3 regions of the Dongshaea marina genome follow, and region 1 is predicted to be linked to each of the others. Evidence: riboswitches for the same ligand, from Rfam matches in the RefSeq annotation. Region 1 holds a riboswitch; each other region holds the start of a gene.
What was found. Region 1 has a riboswitch for cobalamin ahead of scpA (methylmalonyl-CoA mutase). Riboswitches for the same ligand answer to the same signal wherever they lie in the genome.

Region 2: it holds a riboswitch for cobalamin, as region 1 does, so the genes downstream of both, nrdA (class 1a ribonucleoside-diphosphate reductase subunit alpha) here and scpA (methylmalonyl-CoA mutase) in region 1, are expected to answer to the same signal.
Region 3: it holds a riboswitch for cobalamin, as region 1 does, so the genes downstream of both, DB847_RS21190 (TonB-dependent receptor domain-containing protein) here and scpA (methylmalonyl-CoA mutase) in region 1, are expected to answer to the same signal.

Annotation. Positions count from the first base shown of each region.
Region 1 covers NZ_CP028897.1:1,748,959-1,756,883, reverse strand. Annotated here, with positions in the region: gene meaB (methylmalonyl Co-A mutase-associated GTPase MeaB) at 1-264, opposite strand, end outside; gene DB847_RS08535 (succinate CoA transferase) at 301-1,803, opposite strand; gene scpB (methylmalonyl-CoA decarboxylase) at 1,921-2,700, opposite strand; gene scpA (methylmalonyl-CoA mutase) at 2,804-4,981, opposite strand; cobalamin riboswitch at 5,016-5,153, opposite strand; gene DB847_RS08520 (nucleoside hydrolase) at 6,152-7,111, opposite strand; gene DB847_RS08515 (GNAT family N-acetyltransferase) at 7,312-7,716, opposite strand.
Region 2 covers NZ_CP028897.1:1,361,867-1,369,791, forward strand. Annotated here, with positions in the region: gene DB847_RS06750 (hypothetical protein) at 1-204, opposite strand, end outside; gene DB847_RS06755 (IS982 family transposase) at 337-1,221, shown strand; gene DB847_RS06760 (Ig-like domain-containing protein) at 1,224-3,248, opposite strand; gene DB847_RS06765 (hypothetical protein) at 3,847-4,029, opposite strand; gene DB847_RS24275 (hypothetical protein) at 4,300-4,437, shown strand; gene DB847_RS06770 (PTS transporter subunit IIC) at 4,431-5,588, shown strand; cobalamin riboswitch at 5,655-5,828, shown strand; partial or broken gene nrdA (class 1a ribonucleoside-diphosphate reductase subunit alpha) at 5,952-7,925, shown strand, end outside.
Region 3 covers NZ_CP028897.1:4,525,879-4,533,803, forward strand. Annotated here, with positions in the region: rRNA gene DB847_RS21175 (16S ribosomal RNA) at 1-1,289, opposite strand, end outside; gene DB847_RS21180 (RNA recognition motif domain-containing protein) at 1,828-2,301, shown strand; gene murI (glutamate racemase) at 2,367-3,182, opposite strand; gene DB847_RS21190 (TonB-dependent receptor domain-containing protein) at 3,202-5,040, opposite strand; cobalamin riboswitch at 5,077-5,261, opposite strand; gene DB847_RS21195 (ATP:cob(I)alamin adenosyltransferase) at 5,344-5,883, opposite strand; gene DB847_RS21200 (DUF5610 domain-containing protein) at 5,972-7,201, opposite strand; gene trmA (tRNA (uridine(54)-C5)-methyltransferase TrmA) at 7,348-7,925, shown strand, end outside.

The DNA.
Region 1 (7,925 bases):
AGCCAGCACGGCGACCCTATGGCCCAACCCGGCCAGGTAGAGTCCAAGAGACTCGATGAAAGTGCTCTTACCCACGCCGGGTACCCCGGTGATCCCGACCCTGATCGCCCGTCCGGTCTCCTTCATCACTCCGAGCATCACCTGTTGTGCCAGTGACTCATGCCTGGCATGGGAGCTCTCGGTCAGAGTGATCGCCTTGGCCAGGGCCCTGCGGTTGCCGGACAGGATCCCACGGATGTAATCCTCGGCCGTATCAAATCTCATCTTAATGATCTCCCATATCAATCCGGCTCAGGGCCCTCATGCGGTTTCCCGTAATCCGGGCAGCATAGCTCCCTGCTCCAGGAGATTCTGGTGAAGTTCGAAGCAGCGGCTCAGGTTGTGGCGGATATGCCCCTTTTTACAGGATGCGAGATAATCTCTCATGAAATCCTTGTACATGGGGTGGACACAGTTTTCGATAATCACCTCGGCGCGTTTTTTAGGTGACAGATTACGAATGTAGGCGATCCCCTGCTCGGTGATGATGGCATCCACCGAGTGCTCACTGCTATCGATATGGGTGCACATAGGCACGATTGTCGAGATCTTGCCGCCCTTGGCGATGGAGGGACAGACAAAGATCGACAGGTAGCCATTGCGCTCAAAATCACCGCTGCCACCAATGCCGTTCATCATATCTGTGCCACACACATGAGTGGAGTTCACATTACCATAGATATCCACCTCAAGGGCCGTGTTGATAGCGATCACTCCCAGCTGGCGTGCCAGGGTCGGGTTATTGGAGATATCCTGTGGCCGCAGCACTACCCGGGGCGCAAAAAAGTCCATGTTGTTATAGATCCGCTCCAGGTTTTCCGGAAGGATCGTCAGCGCACAGGTACTGGCTCCCTGAACTTTACCACTCTCCATCAGATCCACGATGGAATCCTGAAGCACCTCGGTAAACATGGTGAAGGGAGGGATATCCTTGTGATGACCCAGCCCATTCATCACCGCATTGCCTATGTTACCCACGCCACTTTGAATCGGCAGAAACTCCTTGGGGATCTGCCCTGTACTCATCTTCCACAGCAAAAACTCCACCACATGATTGCTGATGAGCTCACTGGTCTTATCCGGGGCGGCAAAGGGAGGAACCTCATCCGGTTCATCCGTATACACAATCCCGACCACTTTTTGTGGGTCGACACTGGCATACTGGCGACCCGCTTTGGAGAGCGGATTAAAAATCGGGATCAGATCCCGGTGTGGTGGACGCTTCACACTCAGGATGTCGGTCATCTCACTTAAGCGTGGCGAGTGATAACGGTTGATCTCGATAATCACCTTATCGGCGCACTCAAGGTAGGTCGGTGAGGCACCGATGGAGGTACTGAGATAGACACGGCCGTCGGGAGAGTACTCGGTCGCCTCAATCACCGCAAAATCAAGCTTGCCCAGTGAGCCGCTCTGCACCATTTGTGGCAGGTGAGACAGGTGAATATCTATAAAATCCACCTCTTCGGCATTAATCTGTTTGCGAAGCTCGCGGGAGGATTGGTAGCCCACTCTGGAGCTGATCGCGTTGGCCTCAGCCAGGGCCGAGTCCACACTCTTACCCGTGGATGCCCCCGCAAGGACCTTGAGTTTAAAGGGCGTTTGTGCTGCGTGCAGCGCTTTCGCTCTCTGAGCCAGCGCCCGTGGCACCGCCTTGGCGGCACCTGCCGATGTAAATCCACTAAAGCCTATCATGGCATCGTGGGGGATCAGTGCGGCAGCCTCCTCAGCACTGAGCACCGGAGCATGTGTTTGAATATTCATCTATGCCTTCCTGTTTGTTTTCACCGGGGAGCTCATCCGTTGAGCCGCCCGGTACTGTCTTTGAAAATATCGAACAGAAGTGGTTCGCGAGTCAGCGCATGACCCGATAACAGACCACTACTCGCCCTTAAATTCGGGGCGGCGCTTTTCAAAGAAGGCATTGATCCCTTCGAGGTAATCCTTACTGTTGTAGACTTTGCGACGGTTGCCCTGGATTCGTTCGAAGTCAACCGGGTTGAGCGGGAAGGCTCCGGCCAGAACCCGCATCTCATCTTTCATCACCGAGATAGATAATGGTGCGTTACGGGTGATCTTGGCCGCCATCTCAATGGTAAAGCCCTCAAGCTGCTCGACAGGCACAGCGTGGTTGATCATCCCGATCTCGACGGCGCGAGAAGCGGAGATCGGCTCGGCTGTAAATAGCATCTCTTTCATCACCGGGATGCTGATGTTCTGCATGAAGTTGAGGACACCCGACAGATTATAGGGAACGCCCAACTTGGCCGGAGTGATCGCAAAGGTGGATGTATCAGAGGAGATCAGGATGTCACAACTCATCACCAGCTCACAGGCACCTCCCCATACGGTTCCCTCCATCATGGCTATGGTTGGGTGTGGGAACAGCTCCAGCTCACGCACCACGCGACGCAGTGGATCGTTATAGGTCAGGGGATCGACCGTGCCTTTTGGAAGCTCCTTCACATCGTGACCGGCCGAGAACACCTTGACCCCCTTCGGCGCACGAATAATCACGGCGCGAGTTTCAGAGTTATTAAACTCATTGAGGGCATGAATAATATCATCGACCAATTCAGCGCTCAGCGCATTGAGGTGTCTTTGGTCATTTAAGGTGATGGTTCCGACGTGATTTTCGAATTTAGTTTCTACGAGAGACATAATAACCCCTATTAATCTTTGTAAATTGAACTGCCCTGGTCTGAAGGCTGGGGGAGAAACTCCCCCTTGGCAGTAAAAAGGATAAAAACGTTTTTCAGGATGATTAGGCTGGGCAGCCTGCGGTTTCACTCTGCTCAGTTGCCTGCTGCTCAGAAGATTGCGGCTCACTGATCATATCCAGGATCTCATTGGCAACATCCACTATGTTTGAGCCTGGGCCAAACACCGCTTTTGCTCCCTCCTGATAGAGCTCATCGTAATCCTGGCGTGGGATCACCCCACCGATGAAGATCTTGATATCCGAAGCGCCATGCTTTTTCAGCTCACTATCCAGGGTTGCCACTATATATTTGTGTCCGGCAGCCAAAGAGGAAGCACCGATCGCATGCACATCATTCTCCATCGCCATCTTGGCCGCTTCCTGCGGGGTCACAAACATTGGTGTCAGATCCACATCAAACCCGAGATCGGCCAGTGCGGTTGCAACCACCTTGCTGCCCCGGTCGTGCCCATCCTGGCCAATCTTGGCGATCAGGATCCTTGGGCGACGTCCCTCCTGCTCGGCAAAGGCTGCGGTGCGTAGCTTGGTTTGCTCAAAGCCGCTGTTTTCCTGACCATACTCTGATGAGTAAACACCTGAGATAAGCTCAGATTTAGCGCTGTAACGGCCAAACACTGTCTCCATCGCATCACTGATCTCACCCACGGTGGCACGAAGGCGCACCGCTTCCACGGCAACTTCCAGCAGGTTTCCACCATCACGGGCCACCCGGGTTACCTTGGCCAGCGCCTGTTCAACGGCGCTGTTATCCCGGGTCGCTTTAAGCTTCTTCAGGCTCTCAATCTGCTCCAGGCGAACCTCATCGGAGATCTCCAGCACCGGAACCTCAGCTTCCTGATCCAGCTTGTATTTATTGACCCCGACAATCACATCTTCACCCAGCTCGATCCGTGCCTGGGTGCGGGCCGCAGCCTCTTCAATCAGCTTCTTCGGCATCCCGGACTCAATCGCCTTGGACATGCCACCAAGCTTTTCAATTTCACGAATCAGTTTGCGGGCTTCGGTGATGATGGAGTTGGTCAGAGACTCCACATAGTAGGAGCCACCCAGGGGATCAATGACATCACACACCTGGGACTCTTCCTGCACAATGATCTGAGTATTACGGGCGATCCGCGCCGAGAACTCGGTGGGCAGACCAATCGCCTCATCAAAGGCGTTGGTATGCAATGACTGAGTGCCACCGAGTACCGCAGACATACACTCGAGGGTGGTACGGATGATGTTGTTATAGGGTTGCTGCTCGGTCAGGCTCCAGCCTGAGGTCTGACAGTGGGTCCGCAGCATGCAGGATTTAGGGTTTTTCGGATCAAACTTCATCATCTCTTCATTCCACAGGAATCTTGCCGCACGCAGCATGGCAATATTCATGAAGAAGTTCATCCCGATCCCAAAGAAGAAAGACAGACGTGGTGCAAAGTCATCGACACTCAGGCCGGCAGCGATCGCAGACTTACAGTACTCAATCCCATCGGCAATGGTAAAAGCGGTTTGCTGAACCGCATTGGCCCCCGCCTCCATCATGTGGTAACCACTAATACTGATGGTATTAAAGCGCGGCATATTCTTGGAGCAATACCCCATGATGTCTGAGATGATCCGCATTGAGGGTGCTGGCGGATAGATATAGGTATTACGGGTTAAAAACTCTTTCAGGATATCGTTCTGAATTGTCCCGGTTAACTGCTCCTGGCTAACGCCCTGCTCCTCTGCGGCGACGATATAGTTCGCCATCACGGGGATCACGGCACCATTCATGGTCATGGAAACAGACATCTTATCCAGCGGGATCTGATCAAACAGGATCTTCATATCTTCGACGCTGTCGATCGCAACCCCGGCCTTACCCACATCGCCGGCAACCCTGGGGTTATCTGAGTCATAGCCACGGTGAGTTGCTAAATCGAACGCAACCGACAAACCTTTCTGCCCGGCAGCCAGGTTCTTACGATAGAAGGCGTTGGACTCTTTAGCGGTAGAGAAGCCCGCATATTGACGTATGGTCCAGGGGCGTCCGGCATACATGGTTGGGTAAGGGCCACGAACATAGGGAGCCAGGCCCGGCATGGTGTTTTGAGTTTCAAGGTTTTCCAGATCTTCAGCGGTATAAAGAGGCTTAACCTCTATTCCCTCAGGGGTTGTCCGCTTTAAGCTATCAACAGGCTTTCCTTTCAGCTGTTTGGTGGCAGCTTGTTCCCATTGCTGTGTTTCAACTGACATATTCAACTCCGCATTTTCATTCTCATCCCGCGAAGAATGCGTTGTCTTTTATGGAGGTCTGGCTCACGAGTTAAATACCCGCTCACAGTGGCGCGACCGCTCTCGATTCTCACGAGATTCCCCATAGATCCTTTCAGATGCAGTTATGGATCCTTTTAAAATAACTGAGATAGAAAAACAGTTAGAATCACCTGTGCAGTGAATTAATCGTATTCTTCATCTCAGTAGGAATAAGTAGACAAGAAAAGCAAACCACTCGCTTATTTATCACGATACTTAATCTGATTTTCCTCTGTACTTATAAAGAGAGTGGAATTTAATGATATGTATTCATATAAATTTCTTTCGGCCATCCATTTGGATAAATCGGGTATTAAACATATTCCACATTCAATAAACAGATGGCTATCTCTCACTCGACGAAAATATGATACCGACACCCCTCACAACAAATCTATCCCTCAAAGGATGACCCATAATCGTTTAAAAATGGTCAATTTTCATCCTGAGTCAGCTCTGAAAACATATTCAGGCTCGTTTCAGTCGACTCAATGTTACTTTTCCGCTACATACAGATTGGATCATAAATAGTCTCAAGCTGTCATAATTGGTCACTTTCGGATGAGTGATAACCCGTAAAACGTAAGCTCTCACCCTTCACGGAAGCCTTGAGAATAAAGGCGCAAGGGACGATTGAAGATCCCCCTGCCGGCTCGGTCGGCCAATAGCTAAGCTGTCATTTATATCTTGCTGACATAATCGCCCTCAGGAGGAGGAAACAAACAAAGAACTAAATTAACATTTGATTAACCAGCAGGAGAGGGAGAGTCTTTTTTAGGCTGTTAAAAAGGTGATTTCTTAGGAGTAGATGCTTGTGATTCAATTAATAAGAGGGTTTTGTGTGACGAATATCTCATTTATCTAAGCGACACCTCCTCCCAATAGGAGCCACCCGCCCATGGAAGGAGATAGCAAAGATCCTTTCCGAGCCCTGAGCAACCCCAAATATGAACCTTGTACTTATCATCTGAATTCACCACTCCCGTTCGATGGAATCAGCTGCAGGGCTTTATATATCGCAGGCCAAGAAGGAATCCTCAGGAAATGATGATTCGAAGCCTCAGCCTGTCAGAAGTAGCGGTTGCTGCCGCTCAAACCACAGGCATTAGCTTATTGATAGAGCAGGGTCTCCATCAGGATCTGGTTAAGCCGCTTCGAGTCAACGCCAATACAGGCAGTTTTTTCCGGCAAATCACACCAATCGGGATCATTGGCCAGGCGGCGATTTTTGACAATGAGTTGGGTTTGCCCACGCGACCAGCCCTGGGTCACCACTCTTAACACTCCCTGTTTGGTCTCAAAGTGCTCAGCCGCCACCAGATAAGCGATTGCGGATACATCATGGGCCGCCACCCCTTCACGCCCGGTGTTTTGATGATAAAAGTCGGCATAACAGCCGCTGATCGTAGCGAGTAGCTCCCCCTCTGCTCCCCCTTTGTCGGCCAATTCGTTGAGCTGCAGCGTATCCAGCCAGATCTCATTGGTCACATCCAGCCCAACCAGGGTCAGGGGCCAGTTGGCGGCAAACACTTTTTCTGCCGCCTCCGGATCGCAACCAATATTTGCCTCCGCAACCGGCGTCAGGTTTCCCTGATGCCCCTGGTATCCGAGAGCTCCTCCCATCACCACAACCTCTTTGACCAGACTCGCGATTTCAGGCTGACGCTCCAGAGCCAGGGCCAGGTTGGTAAGCTGGCCCAATGTCACCAGGGTGATTTCCCCCGGATGCTGCATTATGCTCTGGATCAAAAAATCAACCGCAGACAGAGAGTGAAGCTCGGGAACCGCCTGCGGGATCTCAATATCACCTAAGCCATTGTGCCCATGAATATGGGCCGGGTACTGATGAGGCTCACCATGCAGCGCAACCGCAGCCCCCTGACAGACAGGAACCTCCATCTTAAATTGCTCTTTTAAGAACAGCGCATTGTGGGTCGTCTGCTCGACACTGGCATTCCCTGCAACCGTGGTGATCCCCATCAATTGCAATTGAGGATGCCGCTTGGCAAATAGCAGCGCAAAGGCATCATCAATGCCGGGATCGGTATCAATAATTATTTTTTTTATCATGAGAAGTTCCTTGTGATTGAAAATCGGGCCCCGGGATAGAAGCCGGTAGTTACAGCCCCCTGAAGGAGGCTATCTCTGGTAGAAAATGAGATCTGAACCTGATATCAAGGTCGGGGAGCTCGGCTCACAACCGCTAACGCGTCCAGGCCGGAGCCCAGGTCATGATTAACCCTATGGTGAATGATTTTTCCATCGCTTCATTAGAGGACATCGTCAGGCACCCCGGGCTCTGATAGTAAAAAGACAGAGCCAGCCTTGCCGTATCCTTTTTTCAGATAATAGCCATCCTCATCGGATAACACATAAACGCTTAACTCGCTGTGATCATCTGAGGCCTTCTGCAAAAGGGCTTGCCCAATCTTGTTATTTCTCCATTTGGTGACGACATAGAGTTCACTGATATAGAGTGCAAAATGAGGATCTAGCAGAGCCCTCAGGTAACCACAAAACTCCCCGTCACTATGGGCGACATAAGTAACCCCGCTCTCTAATGCCGCCTTATAGTGTTCGAGTGCATCACCCTGGGTGAAGCAAGCCCAATCCGGATCTTGTGAAATGGCATCTATAATCTGTTGCTGATGGATTGCTTTGTATTTAGATATCATCCGGATCACCGTCCAAAATGCCACAAGCTCGCCTCATCACCCCGGCAACTGGCATAACCCCTTCGAAACTTTTTGGAGCAGAGGCTAAGTCATAAGCCTCTTCCAATGTGATGGGTTCAAGAAGGTTTCACACCCGGGGTCAACGAGGTGACTCTTTGCAGAACGTCCGCAGGTTTGAAGATCTGCAACAATAGCCCCTGAGCACTTCG
Region 2 (7,925 bases), 390 kb from region 1:
GTTTCCTCCAACAATTTCAATTCCAGTTATAATTTCAGGTTTAATTATTAGTGATGAGTCCTTACTACACAGATGATCTGAGCATGCTTTGATTATAGCTTTACCTTGGTGTGCTTTGATTGCAGTCGCCATACCATCCATGGTGATTGTTGCTGCTTCAGGGTTTTCACTGATCCAATTCACATTTTTCGTTACATCCTGAATGGTGTTATCACTGTAGGTTGCCTCTGCTTTGTATTGATAATTTAACCTGAGCTGCGCATAAGAGGGGAACTAAAAGCCCAAGCTGCGATCTGATCGTTTGTCCAGAACCATCAATCGCCAAGGAGCTTGGGCATGATCAATTTAGAAGCTATTTTCGTTGATGTCGATGATTTCTGTCAGGTCTTTCTACCCGCTTGGCAAAAACAGCAGATCTCCTTAGGTGTGAAGCAGCGGAACAGACCTTCTCGCCTGGCTGTCAGTGAAGTGATGACCATCGTCATCGCATTTCATCGCTTGGGCTTCCGAGACTTTAAATCCTATTATCTTCAGTTTGTCTGTAAGTACTGGAAAAGTGAGTTCCCCGGCCTGGTGAGTTACAGTCGGATGTTGAAATTGATGCAAGCGACCCTGATCCCTTTGTGCTCCTATCTCACCCACAGACAAGCAAAACCTACTGGGATTGCATTCGTCGACTCAACAAAACTTCAGGTTTGCCATAACCTTCGCATCCCTCGGCATCAAGTATTTGAAGGTGCAGCCAAGCGTGGCAAAGGAACCATGGGGTGGTTTTATGGATTTAAATTGCACCTTATTATCAATGATCAAGGTGGTGTTATCTCGGTCAAATTAACCCCAGCCAATGTTGATGACAGAACTCCTCTTCCTGAAATGTGCGAGCAGCTCTGGGGTTCACTCTATGGAGATAAAGGCTATATTTCAGGACCACTTGCAGAAGAGCTGGCAGACCAAGGGGTCACATTAATTACCAGCATCAGGAAGAATATGAAACCAAAGTTGATGCGGCTATGGGATAAGCTGATGCTTCGCAAACGCTTCATCATTGAAACCGTCTTTGATCAGCTGAAGAACATCTCTCAGATAGAACACTCACGGCATCGTAGCTGCGTCAGCTTTATGGTGAATCTCCTTGCTGGCCTCATTGCATATACCTTCCAGGAAAAGAAGCCGAGCATCCGAATGTCTCGGCTTGAAAAGGAAGCGCTTATGCAGATCTGAGGTTAATTTAAACCAACTTCAAGCCAGTAGATGAATGGTGTTACTGTAATTTGAGTGATAACAGCGTCAGTCACCTCCAGGGAAACCGGATTGCTGGTGACCCCCTCCAATTGAGCGGTTATCTGGGTGAAGTCAGCGTTCACGCCTGTGGCGATGCCTTTCAGGCTTATGGTGGCGGCAGTTGGATTTGAGCTAATCCAGCTGACCTCTTGGGTTACATCCTGAGTGGTGTTGTCACTGTAGGTGGCCTTTGCTTCGAACTGCTGCTGGTGTCCTTTGGGAATTGATGTGTTATGTGCCGTTATCTCTAAACGCTTGATGACAGCGGCAGTCACCTGCAGGGAAATCGGATTGCTGGTGACCCCCTCCAATTGAGCGGTTATCTGGGTGACGTCAGCGTTCACGCCTGTGGCGATGCCTTTCAGGCTTATGGTGGCGGCAGTTGGATTTGAGCTAATCCAGCTGACCTCTTGGGTTACATCCTGAGTGGTGTTGTCACTGTAGGTGGCCTTTGCTTCGAACTGCTGCTGGTGTCCTTTGGGAATTGATGTGTTATGTGCCGTTATCTCTAAACGCTTGATGACAGCGGCAGTCACCTGCAGGGAAATCGGATTGCTGGTGACCCCCTCCAATTGAGCGGTTATCTGGGTGATGTCAGCATTCACGCCTGTGGCGATGCCTTTCAGGCTTATGGTGGCGGCAGTTGGATTTGAGCTAATCCAGCTGACCTCCTGGGTTACATCCTGAGTGGTGTTGTCACTGTAGGTGGCCTTTGCTTCGAACTGCTGCTGGTGTCCTTTGGGAATTGATGTGTTATGTGCCGTTATCTCTAAACGCTTGATGACAGCGGCAGTCACCTGCAGGGAAATCGGATTGCTGGTGACCCCCTCCAATTGAGCGGTTATCTGGGTGAAGTCAGCATTCACGCCTGTGGCGATGCCTTTCAGGCTTATGGTGGCGGCAGTTGGATTTGAGCTAATCCAGCTGACCTCCTGGGTTACATCCTGAGTGGTGTTGTCACTGTAGGTGGCCTTTGCTTCGAACTGCTGCTGGTGTCCTTTGGGAATTGATGTGTTATGTGCCGTTATCTCTAAACGCTTGATGACAGCATCAGTCACCTGCAGGGAAATCGGATTGCTGGTGACCCCCTCCAGCTGAGCGGTTATCTGGGTGAAGTCAGCATTCACGCCTGTGGCGATGCCTTTCAGGCTTATGGTGGCGGCAGTTGGATTTGAGCTAATCCAGCTGACCTCCTGGGTTACATCCTGAGTGGTGTTGTCACTGTAGGTGGCCTTTGCTTCGAACTGCTGCTGGTGTCCTTTGGGAATTGATGTGTTATGTGCCGTTATCTCTAAACGCTTGATGACAGCGGCAGTCACCTGCAGGGAAACCGGATTGCTTGTGACGTTATTCAGCCGAGCACTAATCTGAGCCATTCCCTTGCTAACGGCTGTAGCTAAGCCATCTTTTGTTATTGAGGCCACAGCTGAATCTGAACTAGACCATCTAGCCGTTTTGGTTATGTCTTGGCTCGTTTCATTACTGTAGATAGCTTTCGCTGTGTATTGTACATGGTTGCCTTTAGCTGACTTTTTCATTGAAGGTGCTACTTCGATACTCGAGATAACAGATTCATGAACAGTAATCTCAATGGGGGTACTATCTATACCATCGAAGCTAGCTTGAATATAACTAACTCCAGTGCTGATACCTGTTACCAGACCAGACTTGGATATAGTAGCAACATTGGGGTTGCTAGTTGACCAGTTAGCAAGAGTTGTTATTTCTTTTGTTGTTTTATTATTTGTAAGTACAGCTATATATTGAATTTTCCCCAGTGTGTATAATTTGTGTCCCGTAATTCCCTTTATCGGATTATCAGGGGTTATTGTGATGAATTTGCTAATTACTTGTGTGGAGTCGCGATTATTAATTGGTGTTTTATTATTAGATGCATTTTCTGAATTACAGGCAAGCAGAAAAAAAGCACATAGGCTAATTATTAACTTTTGTATAATCTTCGTCATATACTGTCCATTTTTATATTTCTGGTATTATATAAGTCACTAACTAGCTGATCCTATTACTGCTACATCTGTTGATGTGTGCTAGCAGACACGCTATGAATCCATCCATGGAAGCTCCACCGCGTCATCCATGACGCAGAGGGTCTGTTAATTCACAATTCAACAGTTGATCTACTATTTGGAACAGTTATTTAGAAACTATCGGTATATAAAAATATATATCTACAAACTATCCTTGTTTTCCTTATATTTGTTTTTCATATACGGTTATCATACTTAGGTGTAGGTAATTGCTATGTGTTTTTTTGTGTGAGTTATGTGACGAGATGTGTTGTTAGAGGTGTCTATGAAGATTTTTGCTCACGATTATAGTGTATCTGGTCAGTGTGTAATATTTTTTCGTACGATTGTCTTTTGAAAAAAAACATTGTTTTCAAAATTATATAACGTATAGAGATTCTATATATTGCTTTTTTGAAGAGAAGGCCCTGTTCATTGTTGCTCATCACTCATTTAGAATAACTAAACTTCATGACTCGCGTCGCGAACAGAGCATTTTCAGGGGCAACAGGTTCAAAATCGGAAACATCAACGGAGCCTAAAGTACCTCGGCTTTATTTTTCAGCTCGAACAGTTGCAGGACCTGGGCGCGAACTTTCAGTGCCTGCTCGTGGGCCTTCTGGTAGTGGCTGTCACTGCGGCCAACCCAATAATTGCGGCGAGCTTTGAGTTCAGCCAGACGGCGTGCCAGTGCTTCGATTTGTAGCTCAAGACCTTCCATAATAACCTCCAGCAATTCTCTATGGTTGGGATGCCGTTGCACCCCGATGGAGTTGCTATCTTAGGCCCGGGGCAAGCCAGGGATTGGCGCACAGTTTTTATGGCTTTATGTCGCTAAATACCGACACTTTGCACTCTTTTAGGCTAAATCGGCTTACGACGAATCCCTTGGGCTATTGGGCGCTATATCACTGGATCTTTGTCAGCGATCTCGGTATGGTTCGCAGCCTTATTTTTGATCTGGATCAATTAATTTGAGTTGGAAGGCTGCGTGAACGAATTTATCCATCTGCTGGTGTTTGATCTCCTGAATCAACCGGCGATTTTTCTCGGACTGGTAACAGTGCTGGGGCTCAGCCTTGGCAAGCACTCCTTCGCTAAAGTGCTGGAGGGGGGCTCAAAGTGGTGATAGGGATCCTGGCGATCGGTATTGGTGCCCAGATCCTGCTCAAGGCCCTTGAGCCCCTGAGTGAGCTTCTCAATCATCGCTTTGGTATCCAGGGAGTGATTCCGGCTAATGAGGCAGCCTTTGCGCTGGGGATGAAGCATGCGGGGAACAGCATAGTTCTCACCTTTCTATGTGGCTTTGCCCTGCATCTGTTGCTGGTACGGCTGTTGCCGCGGCGTTTTTACCGCAATATCTATCTGACCGCTAACATGATGCTGTTTCTGGCAAGCTTTATGGTGATGGTTTTGCCAACCCTTTGGCCTCTTAAGGGGGCTGAGTTGGTTGGGGTGGGTTCGCTGCTGTGTGCCCTTTACTGGACCTTCTCGCCCTCTTTGGTGCGGGGGATCACCAAACGGTTGATGCATCAGCCCCTGACCCTGGGGCACTGTAATCAGCTGGCGGCCTATTTGGGGGCACAGATCGGACGTTGGGTCGGAGATCCCAAGCAGGATGCCGAAAAGCTAAAGCTCCCCGGGGGCTTTGAAATATTCCGGGATAGCACGGTCACCACTGCGACCCTGATGCCATTGCTGTTTCTGGTATCTGCAGTGGTCGCAGGTAAGGCTGCGATCATCCCCTATAGCCAGGATCAAAATTGGCTGATCTGGTGCATCATGCAGGGGTTCTCTTTTGCTGCTGGTATGTTTGTACTTTTAAGCGGGGTCAGGCTCTTTATCGGCTCGATGATCCCTGCTTTTGAGGGGATCACCCGGGTATTGATCCCGGGGGCGGTTCCGGCGCTTGATTGCACCACGTTTTTTCCCTTTTCACCTGTGGCATCCCTGCTGGGTTTTATCGCGGCGATTGGTGGAGCCCTGGCTTCGATGGGGCTGCTTATGCTCTGCCATTCCAAGATTATCGTCTTCCCGAGTCCGATCATCATGTTTTTTGATGGCGGATTGATCGGGGTGTTTGCCAACCGCAGCGGCGGAGTTCGCGGCACCCTGGTGGCGGGTTTTGTGATGAGTCTTATCGGTCACCTGGGTTATCTTTTGGTCTACCCAATGACCGGGGTCCTGGTGGGATCTGGGATCACCTTCTCTAACATCGATGACACCCTGCTATGGATGCCGCTCTACTACCTGGCAAAATGGCTAACAACGCTGTTTTAGTTACCTTGACTGTATGCAGAATGAGCAAACAAACCACTATATATTGATCTTAATCAATTATTAAACCACTATATGTGACATACGGTTCCCCAACGGGATCAAAAGGGAATGCGGTGAAAATCCGCAGCTGCCCCCGCAACTGTCAATGTGAGTCACCCCCAACAGCCACTGGATTTTCCGGGAAGGCGGGATGTGATGCTGAGCATGAGCCAGGAGACCTGCCGTGACCGCGCCTATGGCGCAATCTTCTATAGTCAAACATCGGGCGGGGCGATCCGGTGGTGACCTTAACGTGGACGCATGTTGCGTTGACGTGTCTGTGTCATAGCCTTCCCCTGCCTTGTCGATGAGGTGCACGACAAGGTGAACGCACAAACCATTCATGTTACCAAACGAGACGGCCATCAAGAGCTGCTGGATTTGGATAAGATCCACCGGGTTTTAAACTGGGCTGCTGAAGGGCTTGATGCCGTTTCTGTCTCCCAGGTTGAGCTTAGGGCTCATCTGCAGCTACATGATGGGATCTCAACTTGTGATATCCATGAAACCCTGATCAAGTCCGCCGCCGATCTCATCAGTGAGCAAGCCCCGGACTATCAATACCTGGCCGCCAGGCTCAATATCTTTCATCTTCGCAAGAGGGCCTATGGTGAGTTCACTCCACCTCCTCTGTATCAACATGTGGCCAGGCTGGTGGATCTCAAGCGCTACGACCCGGCGCTACTCATCGATTACAGCATGGATGAATTCCAAGAGATGGAGCTGTTTTTAGATCATAACAGAGATCTTAATTTTGCCTATGCGGCGGTTAAGCAGCTGGAGGGTAAATACCTGGTACAGGATAGGGTCAGCGGTACCTACTATGAGAGTCCGCAGTTTCTCTATCTGCTGATCGGCGCCTGCCTTTTTGCAAGCTATGACAGGGCGGTAAGACTTGATTATATTCGGCGCTTTTATGATGCGGTTTCTACCTTTAAGCTCTCCTTGCCGACGCCTATCATGGCCGGGGTACGGACCCCGACCCGGCAGTTTAGCTCTTGTGTGTTGATCGAGTGTGGTGATTCCCTGGATTCGATCAATGCGACCAGCTCGGCGATCGTCCGTTATGTCAGCCAGCGGGCCGGAATCGGCATCAATGCCGGGAGGATTCGTGCCCAGGGCTCAGCGATCCGTGGCGGTGAGGCTTACCACACCGGATGTATCCCATTTTTCAAGCATTTTCAGAGCGCGGTGAAGTGTTGCTCTCAGGGGGAGTCCGTGGCGGAGCTGCCACCTTATTTTATCCCCTGTGGCATCTGGAGGCCCCTGAGCTTTTAGTGCTTAAGAATAATCGGGGAGTGGAAGAGAACCGGGTTCGCCACATGGACTATGGGGTACAACTGAACCGATTGATGTACCAAAGACTATTGAGCAATGGGGAGATCACCCTGTTTAGCCCATCTGATGTACCCGATCTCTATGAGGCTTTTTTTTCAGATCAGAACGAATTCGAGCGTCTTTATCTTGGCTATGAACAGGACCTATCGATTCGAAGCCGCAAGATTAAGGCACTGGATCTTTTCTCCAGCTTGCTCCAGGAGCGAGCTTCGACGGGGCGTGTCTATATTCAAAATGTCGATCACTGCAACACTCATAGTCCCTTTGATCCGACAAAAGCTCCGGTGCGCCAGTCCAACCTGTGCCTTGAGATCGCTCTGCCGACCCGCCCCTTAGAGAATATTAACGACGAGCAGGGAGAGATCGCCCTGTGCACCCTGGCAGCCTTTAACTTAGGGGCCATTGAAAGCCTTGAAGAGCTGGAGCCCCTGGCCGATTTGATCGTCAGGGCTCTGGATAGCTTGTTGGATTATCAGGACTACCCGGTTGCAGCGGCCAGGCGTGCCTCATTGGAGCGCCGGGCCCTGGGGGTTGGGGTGATCAATTATGCCTATTATCTGGCGAAACGCGGTGCTCGCTACTCGGATGGTTCGGCACTGGAGCTGACCCACCAAACTTTTGAGGCCATTCAATTCTCCCTACTCAGGGCTTCAAACCGCCTTGCCCGGGAACGGGGTGCCTGTGAAGGCTTTGCCGATACCCGCTATGCGGCCGGTGAGTTACCGATTGATCACTATAAATCGGATATAGACAGCTATTGTGCCCCATCCTATCACTGTGATTGGGAGAGCCTGCGACTGGATATTCTTCAGCATGGGCTACGTAACTCAACACTGACGGCCCTGATGCCCTCTGAGACTTCATCGCAAATCAGTAATGCCACCAATGGTATTGAGCCTCCGCGGGGTTATGTCAGTGTCAAGGCTTCCAAGGATGGGATCTTAAAGCAGGTAGTGCCCG
Region 3 (7,925 bases), 2.3 Mb from region 1:
CTTTATGGGATTCGCTTACTCTCGCAAGTTCGCTGCCCTTTGTATCCGCCATTGTAGCACGTGTGTAGCCCACCCCGTAAGGGCCATGATGACTTGACGTCGTCCCCACCTTCCTCCGGTTTATCACCGGCAGTCTCCACAGAGTCCCCAACTTAATGATGGTAACTGTGAACAAGGGTTGCGCTCGTTGCGGGACTTAACCCAACATCTCACGACACGAGCTGACGACAGCCATGCAGCACCTGTATCTGAGTTCCCGAAGGCACTAATCCATCTCTGGAAAATTCTCAGTATGTCAAGGGGTGGTAAGGTTCTTCGCGTTGCATCGAATTAAACCACATGCTCCACCGCTTGTGCGGGCCCCCGTCAATTCATTTGAGTTTTAACCTTGCGGCCGTACTCCCCAGGCGGTCAACTTAACGCGTTAGCTCCGAAACCCACAACTTATAGTCACAAGCTTCAAGTTGACATCGTTTACAGCGTGGACTACCAGGGTATCTAATCCTGTTTGCTCCCCACGCTTTCGCATCTGAGTGTCAGTCTCTGACCAGGGGGCCGCCTTCGCCACTGGTATTCCTTCCGATCTCTACGCATTTCACCGCTACACCGGAAATTCTACCCCCCTCTCCAGGACTCTAGTCTGCCAGTTCCAAATGCTATTCCGGGGTTGAGCCCCGGGCTTTCACATCTGGCTTAACAAACCACCTGCATGCGCTTTACGCCCAGTAATTCCGATTAACGCTTGCACCCTCCGTATTACCGCGGCTGCTGGCACGGAGTTAGCCGGTGCTTCTTCTGCGAGTAACGTCACAGATGCGCAGTATTAATACGCACCCTTTCCTCCTCGCTGAAAGTGCTTTACAACCCGAAGGCCTTCTTCACACACGCGGCATGGCTGCATCAGGGTTTCCCCCATTGTGCAATATTCCCCACTGCTGCCTCCCGTAGGAGTCTGGGCCGTGTCTCAGTCCCAGTGTGGCTGATCATCCTCTCAAACCAGCTAGAGATCGTCGCCTTGGTGAGCCCTTACCTCACCAACTAGCTAATCTCACATAGACTCATCCAATCGCAAGAGGCCCGAAGGTCCCCCTCTTTCCCCCGAAGGGCTTATGCGGTATTAGCCACCGTTTCCAGTGGTTATCCCCCTCAACTGGGCAGATTTCTATGCATTACTCACCCGTCCGCCGCTCGACGCCGAAGTAGCAAGCTACTTCTCGTTTCCGCTCGACTTGCATGTGTTAGGCCTGCCGCCAGCGTTCAATCTGAGCCATGATCAAACTCTTCAATTTAAATCATTGCTCTCTTTAATCACTGAATTAACTTATATAGTCACTCAACAATATAAAGAGATAAAATATGTTTTATCGCTTTAACTCATTGCGAGTGCCCACACAGATTGCCTGTTCTAATTTTTAAAGAGCGTTGCTTCTTCTCGAAGCAGGACGAGCATTCTACCCGTTCCGAATTTTGAGTCAAGCCGTTTGTTTCAACTTTTTGACCTCGTCGCCAGTGCGCTTGGCACTGCCTGACAACGGAAGCGAATTATAGAGATCTCCCGCGCTCATGCAAGGCTTTTTTTAAGAAAAATGCTAAAAAGACTGAGGCTCGAGGTTAACCACACCTTAGCAAGGCATTTTGCACACTTTTATCCACAAAACCCGTCAAGCAGAACAAAGTTTAACCAAAACTTACCGAAGGCTGACACGAACTGAACAAATATAGCTGCTATTCTCTCCACCTTATCTGGCGTCGATGGACAAGAGCCGTTAACATAACCCCTATAACATAATTATTTTGGTGCCTTCACACATAGAGGACGTATCCATTATGAAAATCGAACTCAACGGAAAAACTTTCCTGAGAGCTGTATTGGCGGCCATTATCCTCGCCGCTGTTGGTTATCTTGTTGCACATGCGATGCACTGGACCCTGGATCATGAGCTGGTGTTTGCTATTGGTCTGGCGATCGGTGGTTTTGCCGTGGCTCTGTTTATGCCGGGTAAGCGGGTGACAACACTGGAAACCAAAACCCTGTATGTGGGTAATCTGCCATATCGCGCTAACGAGGTTGCTGTTCGTACTCTGTTCGAAACATACGGTCGGGTTCTCTCGGTACGCCTGATGATCGACAAAGAGACAGGTAAGCGCCGTGGCTATGGATTTGTTGAGATGTTGGAAGCCGACGCGAATCAGGCTTTGGCAGCTTTGAACGAGAGTGAATATCGTCAGCGGACTCTCAAGGTTCGCGAGGCAAACGAGAAGAAAGAGCCGATCAATATTGCTCCGGATGAGAATGATTAATCGACCCTCAGTATACTGAATGAAAAAAGCCTTCTTTAAGAAGGCTTTTTTATTGGCAGTGAGAGTCACTCCCTGTCTGCAGCGCTACTGAGCAGCCGATAGCCACTGAAGCCCCTCTTTTCAAAACTCAAGCGTAAGCGGTCGACTTTAGCTTCACTTTTGGTATAAAGCGCAAGGTAATCGCTTGCCACTGTGCAAGCCCCCCTCTCTTTATGAGCAGGCTTAAGTAAAGCAATAACCCTTCTGGCAATCGCATCTCCTGAGTCAATCAACCGAACCCCTGGGAGTAAAGTTGTCAGCTCCTTACTAAGCAGAGGAAAGTGAGTGCAGCCCAACACCACACAGTCCGGTGCCGGACGATGAAAAAGAAGTGGCGAGATATCTGAAGCAAGCTTATCCCGTTCGACCTTAAGCCCCTGCAACTTACGCTCTGCCTGCTCAACCAGATTTGGAGCCGGGCAACAGAGCACCTGCTGTCCCCGGGCAAACTGCTCTGCGAGTTGTCGGGTATAGGTACTATTCACAGTGCCGGCTGTTGCCAGCAGCCCAATCACCCCGCTCTGGCAAAGAGCTGCGGCGGGCTTGATGGCCGGCACAACTCCCACCACGGGAATAGATAAAACCTCCCGCAGGGCATCCAGCACCCGGGTACTGGCACTGTTACAGGCGATCACCACCAGCTCTATGTCTCGTTGAGATACGACTTGAGGGATCAACTGCAGACAGCGCTCAGTCAGCTCAGTTGCGGTGAGCTCTCCGTAAGGGTAACAGGCGTTATCAAACAGATAGGTATAGTTAGCATCCGGGATCCGGGTGTGGATCGAGTCAAAAACAGAGAGTCCACCCACCCCGGAATCAAACAGCAGAATATTGTGTGACACCAACTACACCTTCACTTGATTAGATACGACAGCTTACACCGACATAGATACCCCGATCGGCACTTGGGTAGCCCTGATCCGTTTGGTATCTCTTGTCGAGCAGATTATCGATTCGGCCCTTGAGTGTCCAGCGCGCATCTAGCTGGTAGCTGGCGGTCGCTGTCCATAAGCTATAACCACCTAGCACAGAGCTTTTATCAGAGGCTAGCCGCTGTCCGGTGTAATCATACTGAAGGCCCAGCCTTAGTTGCTGAAGCTGGATGTCGCCCTGCCAGCCACCTAACCAGCGTGATGTCAGCTGGATATCCTGCCCTGTTTCTTCATTCTTTGGCCGCTGATAAGTCGCATGAAGTCTCTGAGACGCAATTCCAGAAGTAAAACCCAGAGTACCAGTAACGCCCTGCACTCGCGCCTGACCGATATTCTCCGCTATATAGGTTGAGGGGTTCGGTACAATCTTATTGGTCACACGATTATCGAAAGCGTTTAATTCCCAGCTAAATAACTCAGGCTGACCAGATAGTGTTAATTGCCAGCTTTTACCTTTTTCGGGCTTTAACTCTGGGTTTTCATAGCCTGGAAAATACAGATCCATCAAGCTTGGAGCCCTGAAGCTAGTCCCATAACTCAACTTAGCTTGGTAACCCGGCGCAAAACTCCAACCACCTCCGATGCTCCATGTCTGATGGTTGTTATATTGCTCATTGTGATCGGCGCGCCCACTGAGCTCTGCACTCCAAACGCCATGCTGATATTGCACTAAGGAATATGCGCCGGTGTTGTCTCTATGATTTGGAGCATCAAATGTTTGAGAATAGGATATCGATTCAGGCATTAGTTGATCCCGACGCCAATCCAACCCCGCTCCCAGAGTCCAATCCGGAGTTAACCAAAAAGTATTGCTCCAGTTACTCTGATACTGACGAATTGAAGTATAAGCAGGAGCACTACCTTTCGAATCAGCAGTGCTACCGTTCCACATTTTATATTTCCCAAAGCCTGCACTAAGAGCGGTACCATAGCCACTATGTTGGTAACGCAGCAGCCCATTTACATTAGTGTTTTCCACCCAAGTCTCGTTATCAGATGTAAATCCTACTGATTTAGTCTCACTCTGCTGGTGTCGTACTGTGCCGTAAAAATCTAGATCTGTTGCTAACTGCTGACTATAACCGACTAAGCCATTATAGGATTCAAATCCATAATTATGACCATCATTGTAGCTTACCGGTTTGATGTTATACCCTCGGTCTCCTTTACCATCGAGTGCTACTTTCAGGTGCCCATTTTTAGTGGTATCAAAAGAACTCACCAGGCTACCACCGGCGTAGTTGCGGCTACCAATAGTGCCATCCAGTAAGGTCGACTGCTCCCCCTGAGGATCTCGGGTAATCAGGTTGATCACTCCGCCCATAGCATCTGAACCATAGATGCTGGCGCGGGCGCCACGGATATACTCGATGCGAGAGATAGAGTTGAGTGGCAACTGGCTTAAATCAACAGATCCGCTATAGGAGGATGATGCGGTACGCATTCCATCAACCAATACCAATACCTCACTTGAGGATGCTCCCTGTATTTGAATAGAAGCCTGATGTCCAGGGCCTCCCAGCTGTTTGACCTGAACCCCAGGTAGGGTATTAAGCACATCCACCAGAGTCTTGGCCTGCATTTTCTGGATCTGCTGGGCTGTAACCACTTCTACTGGAGCTAATACTGAGGCTTTGGCCTGAGGAAAATGGTTGGCGGAAATTACAAAAGTTTCATCGGGAGTTTTTGAAGTTTCATTTTGAGCCGGTTGCGACTGAGCACAAGCAACCGCTGGCAGCAAGAGAGCTGCCAAATAGAGCTTTGACATTTAAACGTCCTAGTTCGCGTAGTGTCTGAAAACCGCATCTGCGGAATATACCTGGTCGGTCTTCGGGCTCAGAGACAGACTGCATACCTACGGCGATGGCTTCCCACCCTTGGCAGTGCCACATCATATCGCTTTCGTTTCTCTATACCGCTGCGCGCCAGCTCCGGATTCTCACCGGATTCCCGATTAAGCTCGAGGGCACCAAGGCATTTGAATTATATGAGGGGAAGTTGGGCTTGTATATCCTGACTCATAACAAGCTCAACCATCGGGTGAAACACACAGGGTGAGATTTAACCTGAATCATCCATAACTGATACTGATAAATGGCACTTCCTTAAACCCCTGCAGCATATTGACACGCAGTGTTAACACAAACAAAAAGTTGGTTACAAGGTGACTGAAGCGTAGCAAGATAGGCGCGACCTGCACCTCATCATGAAGCAGACGATGGAGCTGGCGTACCACCTTTTTTCCCTGACAGCGGCAAAGATGCAGGGTACAGCCAAGTGTTTCACCCCGGGGCAGCACAAATCCACCGACACAATCCCGGGTCAACTCCTGATAATAGGCATATCTTTGATGCAGCCACTCCAGGTCCTCCTCAAAGATCCCACAGCGCCCCCGTACCGAGCCATTGAGGTGATAAATCAGAAGCTGTAATTTATCCAGATCACCACGAATCTCCCCGGCATCCCCGGGTAACTCACTCAGCCGTGCTAACACCATTCCAAGCCCAGAGCAGAGCTCATCGGTCAGCATCTCAAAGTCACAGATTCCCCCCTGCTCTTTCATAAAGGGGTAGCAAAGCTCAGCCAGGGCACGTTTTCTCTTATCGCTCATCAGATTATTGCCAAAGGTAGGGGACAGTAGGAGGAGTGTGCCAGCACTCGGTGAGTGCTGGCAACAGTTGGTCTGGCTGTGTGAGGGATTATGCCAGATCGGATATCACTTTAAGCAGGCGCTCATTGAACTTATTAAACTCATTCAAAGACTCAAGGAATGTCTCCATGAATTTAGGCTGCTCCTCAAGATTTGGCTGCATCAACACAACCTGCTCGGTCAGCTTGGGAAGCTCCTCTTCGGGCAGTGTGACTTGTGCCCTCTCGGTGAAATCTTTGAGAAGATCAGCATAGTCCGCCAGAGGCAGCAGTGAATCTCTAACCTCAGGCTGAGGCAGCTCCTGCTGGTAGGTCTGCGACACACTTACAGCTCGGGAGTGCTTGAGATTAAAGGCAAAGCCCATCAGCTCTTCATCGTCATAGCCAACCTGGGTGGCCATCTCGAACGCTTCATCCAGATCACCGGCAAAAAAGGTGGTTGCCAGCTCATCCAGCTGAGAGACCAGCTCACCGATTGCAGCAAGCTCCTCATCATCCAGCTCACCCTCTACAGACAGGCTGAAGTGACGAGACTCCTGCAAATGCAGATGCATCTTCTCGGATGAGAGTTCGCGGTGCTCACTGGCCTGGCTATGTCCTTCATTGGGCCCTAAGCCATAAGCTGCAGCGGCTCTTGGGCTGACACTATGACTAAACTGTGCCTGGCTTCGCTCACCGATATTGAGCGTCACCTTATCACCATCATTGGTGGTGATCTCGAGGCTGGTTTGCTTTTGCTCCGCGGCTGCGAATCGGGTGTCTACAGCCTGTAATACTGGCTGCTCCTTCACTCCGAACAGCTCATCTTCGAAGGCTTGCATTCGCTCACCGATGAGATCATAACTCTTGTCGATCCCCTCGGAGAGCTTTTCTGTCATCACACCCAAACCTTCCAGCTCTTCACGAGCCTGGGAAAAACCCTCATCAATACCGCGCCGAGCTGCATCCATCATGCTCCGGAGCTTTTCATCATCAGCGCCATCGGCCTGAGCGTAGCGTACCCGCGCCTCAACAAAATCCATCACGTTACGGGCAACCGCTTCAAAATCAAACTCGAGAGGGGGCTCCGCGGGCTCTTTCACCTCAGGAAGTTCTTTCCCTTCAAGCCGGACATGCATGTGCAGCGACAAACTCACAGCCTTAAAACCGATCTGAACCGCTGAAGATCGATCGAAAAGGGACGGTTTGTCGTCTGTCTGTTGTGAGCCAGGTGACTCAGCTTTAACCCCTGGTGGTTGAAGGCGAGCCAGCAAGGCCTCTCTTAGGCCATGAATTTCCATAAATCCTCCAGACCAACTGTTAAATATACCCTCGTCTGTAAGTATCGGCCTGAATGGATAAAACTTAACCAAAAAAGCTGGACAATCTTTTACTGCTCTTTAAAATCAGCCCACTTGATTACAGTTAACACACCGAGAGCCAACCGATGACCTCATCCCCAACCGATGCCAACCGCTATCAGACACAACTTCAGGAGAAGGCTCAGCGCCTGGAACTACTGTTCGCCGACTTCAAGGCACCTGAACTGGAAGTGTTTGAATCTGTAGAGGAAAACTACCGGTTGCGGGCCGAGTTCCGAGTCTGGCATGAGGGTGAAGATCTCTACTACATCATGTTTGATCAGAAAACCCGTGAGGCTTATCGGGTCGATCAGTTTCCAGCGGCCAGTGCCCTGATCAATGAACTGATGCCCAGGATTATTGATGGTGTAAAAGAGATCCCCGCATTGCGCCGTAAACTGTTCCAGGTTGATTTTCTGTCTACTCTCAGCGGTGAAATCCTGGTCTCCCTGCTGTATCACCGACAGCTGGATGATGAATGGCAAAAAGAGATCCACCAGCTCAAAGACAGATTAGGTCAGGATTACAACATCGATTTTGTCGGACGAGCCCGTAAGCAGAAGATCTGCATCGAGCGCGACTATGTGATTGAAAAACTCGATGTCGATGGTCAGGAGCTCATCTATAAGCAGATGGAAAATAGCTTCACCCAACCCAATGGTGT